2 regions of the Aquabacterium sp. T101 genome follow, and region 2 is predicted to be linked to the other one. Evidence: predicted binding sites of a transcription regulator. Region 2 holds the regulator's gene; the other holds the start of a gene.

Region 1 (2,382 bases), on a different contig from region 2:
CGGTGTCGCCCTTATTGGGCACCGGCGGCGTGGGGGCCGCGGCCGAAGCGGCCTCGGCGGCCGCGGGGGCGGCCGCGGAAGCCGCCGGCGCCGCGGCCGACGCCGCGTCGGCAGCAGCCGAGGCGGCCTGCGCCAGGGTGGCGTCGGACAGGCCGAACAGCGCCGCGCCGAGCACCAGGGAAGCGAAGATCTTTTTCAACATGTTGGTTGTCTTCCGGTTGTGCGCTTCAGAGCGCGTCCTTGCCGGTTTCGCCGGTACGGATGCGGACGACCTGCTCGAGGGCGCTGACGAACACCTTGCCGTCGCCGATCTTGCCGGTGCGGGCCGAAGCCTCGATGGCCTCGATGACGCGGTCGACGATCGAGTCGTCCACCGCGGCGTCGATGCGCACCTTGGGCAGGAAGTCCACGACGTACTCGGCGCCACGGTACAGCTCGGTGTGGCCCTTCTGGCGGCCGAAGCCCTTGACCTCGGTCACCGTGATGCCCTGCACCCCGATGCCCGACAGCGCTTCGCGAACTTCGTCCAGCTTGAACGGCTTGATGATTGCGGTGACCATCTTCATGGCCTGCTCCTTGGGCTTTGCCCCGTGATCAGAAGTTGTACTTGACGCCCAGGACCAGCGTCGTCTTGCCCAGCTCCTTGCCGTTGACGGGCGACGAGTAGAAGGACTTGTCGGCGTCGGTGCCGATCAGCGCGCCGGACACGACGATGCCGCTGAAGTCCTTGGACACGGTCAGCGCGTAGTCGGTGTAGGAGCCGACGCCGCTGAACGGGCCCTTGATCTTCTGGTAGCCGATGTGCGGCGTGAGCATCAGGCCGCCGCCGAGGTCGAAGCTGGCCGACAGGTCGAGGTAGTAGCTGTTCTTGCTGTCCGGGTTGGCGAAGGTGTCGGTCAGCGAGTGCGAGTACTTCAGCGTGGCCGGGCCGTAGGTCAGCGCGCCGTAGATCTCGGTGGTGTTGGCGCTGGGCGACAGGCCGTTGCTCGGGTACACGTAACCCAGCACGCCCACGTCGTAGGACAGTTCCTTGGTCAGCGAGCCCTTGTAGCCGCCGTACAGGTCGATCTCCACCTTGGAGTCGCCGCCGAAGTCGTCGATCCACTTGATGGTGGAGGCCCAGGCGCCGACGTAGAACGGGCCGGCGGCGTAGTCGATGCCGCCCTGGATGGCCGGCTTGACGCGCGACTGGGAGATGCCGCGATAGCGGTAGTCGGTGACCGCGCCGACGTTGAAGGACACCTGGGCGTACGAGATCGCGGGGGCGCCCGTGCCGATCAGGGCGAAGGCGGCAGCGGCGAGGAGGGTCTTCTTGCTCATGTGGGGGGCTCCGAGGGGTGAGGAAAGGGTTGCGGAACCTTTCAGCAGCTTCCGTGCCTGCCCGGCCCGCCCGCCAGCCGCCCCAGCGCGGGGCAGCATCGGCGCCGCGCACCCCGACGATGCACCAAGGCGGGGAATTCGCCGGTCGCGCACCGAACCGGTGCCCCGCTTCCGGGTGAACGACGGCGGCCTCTCGCCTGCCCAGAATCGCCCGGCGATGCCCCCGGCCCCACCTTTCCCCGCCCCCGCCCCCGCCCCCGCCGCCACCCCCGGCCCCGCCCGATGACCCTGGCCGTCGTCACCAGCCGCGCCCTCGACGGCCTGGCCGCGCCGCCGGTGCAGGTGGAGGTGCACCTGGCCAACGGGCTGCCGAGCTTCACCCTCGTGGGCCTGGCCGACACCGAGGTGAAGGAGGCGCGCGAGCGCGTGCGCGCCGCGCTGGCGCACAGCGGGCTGGCCTTCCCGCACAACAAGCGCATCACGGTCAACCTGGCGCCGGCCGACCTGCCCAAGGAGTCCGGCCGCTTCGACCTGCCCATCGCGCTGGGCATCCTGGCCGCCGACGGGCAGCTCGACGCCGCCGCGCTGGCGCGCCACGAGTTCGCCGGCGAGCTGAGCCTGGCCGGCGAGCTGCGCCCGGTGCGTGGCGCGCTGGCCCTGGCCCTGGCCGCACGCCACGAGGGCGCGGGTCGCACGCTGGTGCTGCCCGAGGCCAGCGCGGCCGAGGCGGCCCTGGCCGGCGGCGTGCCGGTGCGGGCCGCGCGTCACCTGCTCGACGTGGTGGCGGCCCTGCAGCCTGGCGACGCCGCAAAGCCGCTGCCAGACGCCGTGCCGGCCGTGCGCGACGTGCAACCCGCGCTGCACAGCCCCGACATCGCCGACGTGCGCGGGCAGGCCGCGGCCAAGCGCGCGCTGGAGATCGCCGCGGCCGGCGCGCACAGCCTGCTGCTGGTGGGCCCGCCCGGCGCCGGCAAGTCGATGCTGGCGCAGCGCCTGCCCGGGCTGCTGCCGCCGATGACCGACGCCGAGGCATTGGGCAGCGCCGCGCTGGCCAGCCTGGCC
Region 2 (2,382 bases):
GCCAGCCGCGCTTGAACAGCGCCTCGCCCGAGGTGTCCACGTACAGCGTGGCGTGGGTGGCGGTGAGGTGCAGGGCGAGCGGCAGGTCGGGGTGACGCGTGTCCACGCTCGGGCGCTCGCCGGTGGCCTCGCGCAGCACGTCGCACACCGCGTCCTTGATGCGCAGCGTGGCGAAGTTCAGGCTCTTGAGCGGCGAGCGCTGCGCCGTGGTGTCCACGCGCAGCGTCTGGCGCGGCGTGATCCAGGCGGTCCAGTCGACGGTGCGCGCCAGCTCGTACAGCTCCAGCTCGTGACGGTAGGGCCCGTGCGCCAGCGGCCACAGCACGCGCTGCGCGAGCCGGCTCTCCAGGTTGAGCGTCATGGCCGTGACGTGGTCGCCCATCACGGTGACGCCGCCGCGCTGCTCGCCCAGGCGCGCGCCGGGGCCGAGCAGGCGCTTGCACTCGTCGATCAGCAGCGACTCGACGCCCTGCGCGCAGGGCAGGAACAGCGCCACCAGCGGCGGCCGGGCGGGAGCCGTCATACCGCCCGCCGCAGGTTGGCGGGCGCGATCTTCAGCGCTTCGCGGTACTTGGCCACCGTGCGGCGCGCCACCTGGATGCCCTGCTCGGCCAGCATGGCCGACAGCTGGTGGTCCGACAGCGGCTTGTCGGCCGGCTCCACCGCCACCAGCTGCTTGATCAGCGCCCGCACGGCGGTGGACGACGCATTGCCGCCCGCCTCGGTGGCCAGGGCCGAGCCGAAGAAGTACTTCAGTTCGAAGGTGCCCAGCGGCGTGGCCATGTACTTGGCGGTGGTCACGCGCGAGATGGTGCTCTCGTGCAGGCCCAGCTCGTCGGCGATCTCGCGCAGCACCAGCGGCCGCATCGCGATCTCGCCATGGGTGAAGAAGCCCTTCTGGCGCTCGACGATGGCCTGCGACACGCGCACGATGGTGTCGAAGCGCTGCTGCACGTTCTTGACGAACCAGCGCGCCTCCTGCAGCCGCGCCGCCAGCGGCGAGCTGCCGTTGCCGCGCGCGCCCTTGATCGCCTGGGCGTACAGGTCGTTGATGCGCAGCCGCGGCATCACGTCCGGGTTGAGCACCACCTTCCAGCCGCGGCCGGTCTTCTGCACGATCACGTCGGGCACCACCACCGCGCCCTCGGAGCGGCCGAAGGGCCGCCCGGGCTTGGGTTCGCAGGTCACGATCAGGCCATGCGCGGCGCGCAGCAAGTCGTCGTCGGCGCCGGTGGCCGCGGCCAGCTTCTTGAAGTCGCGCCGGGCCAGCAGGTCCAGGTGCTGCTTGCAGATGATCACTGCCACGGCCTGCACCTCGCTGCGCGGCTGCGCGCGCAGCTGCAGCACGAGGCATTCCGACAGGTTGCGCGCGCCCACGCCCGGCGGCTCCAGGCTCTGCAGCCAGCGCAGCGCGCAGTTCAGCCGCTCGACCAGGGCCTCGCGCTCGTCGGCGTCGGCCTCGTCGGGCACGAGCTGCTGCGCGATCTCCTCGGGCGTGTCGGCGAGGTAGCCGTCCTCGTTGAGCGAGTCGATCAGCACCTGCACCGCGGCACGGTCCTCGGGCGACAGGCGCATGCCGGCGAGCTGGCGCTCGAGGTGCTCGGCCAGCGTCGGCCCCTGGGTGGAACGCTCCTGCGGCTCGAAGTCGTCGTCGCCGCTGCCCGCGGCGCCGCTGCCGGCCAGCGACGGCGTCTCGCGGATGCCGTCGAAGTCGTCGCCCTCGGTGCCGTTGGCCCAGTCCTCGCGCTCGGTGGTGCCGAAGTCGGCGTTGTCGACCCCGGACGCGGCGTCGCCGCCCGCGTCGGAGTACGCGGCCTCGTCGGCCGCGCCGTCGTCGCCGCCCACCGGCTCGTCGCGCGGCAGCGTGCGCTCGGGCAGCGGCTCGTTCAGCGGCACCGCCGCGGTGTCCTCGTCGGCCTCCAGGAAGGGGTTCTGCTCGAGCATCTGCTCGACTTCCTGATGCAGCTCCAGCGTCGACAGCTGCAGCAGCCGGATCGACTGCTGCAGCTGCGGCGTCAGCGCCAGGTGCTGCGACAGCCGGACCTGCAACGACGGCTTCATGGACAGACTCTCGCGCCCACGGTCACATCCGGAAGTGCTCGCCGAGGTACACCTTGCGCACGTCGGGGTTCTCGACGATGGCCTCGGGCGTGCCTTCGGCCAGCACGTTGCCCTCGCTGATGATGTAGGCCCGGTCGCAGATGCCCAGGGTCTCGCGCACGTTGTGGTCGGTGATCAGCACGCCGATGCCGCGCGCCCGGAGGAAGCCGATGATGCGCTGGATCTCGATCACGGCGATCGGGTCCACGCCGGCGAAGGGCTCGTCCAGCAGGATGAAGCGCGGCTGCGTGGCCAGCGCGCGGGCGATCTCCACGCGGCGCC

Evidence for each region. Region 2 encodes sigma-54, which starts transcription at its own class of promoters, with help from an activator protein. Its sites were predicted from a motif close to TGGCANGNAANCTGCTTT; they were not measured.
Region 1: AC2EAQ_RS10660 (TorF family putative porin) is a predicted target of sigma-54. The motif match lies at 1,362-1,379, and genes of this name have one in related genera.

Annotation. Positions count from the first base shown of each region.
Region 1 covers NZ_JBXVVZ010000003.1:184,480-186,861, reverse strand. The annotation lists gene AC2EAQ_RS10670 (ammonium transporter) at 1-202, opposite strand, end outside; gene AC2EAQ_RS10665 (P-II family nitrogen regulator) at 228-566, opposite strand; gene AC2EAQ_RS10660 (TorF family putative porin) at 595-1,320, opposite strand; gene AC2EAQ_RS10655 (YifB family Mg chelatase-like AAA ATPase) at 1,603-2,382, shown strand, end outside.
Region 2 covers NZ_JBXVVZ010000004.1:196,395-198,776, reverse strand. The annotation lists gene AC2EAQ_RS12595 (THUMP domain-containing class I SAM-dependent RNA methyltransferase) at 1-523, opposite strand, end outside; gene AC2EAQ_RS12590 (RNA polymerase factor sigma-54) at 520-2,061, opposite strand; gene lptB (LPS export ABC transporter ATP-binding protein) at 2,084-2,382, opposite strand, start outside.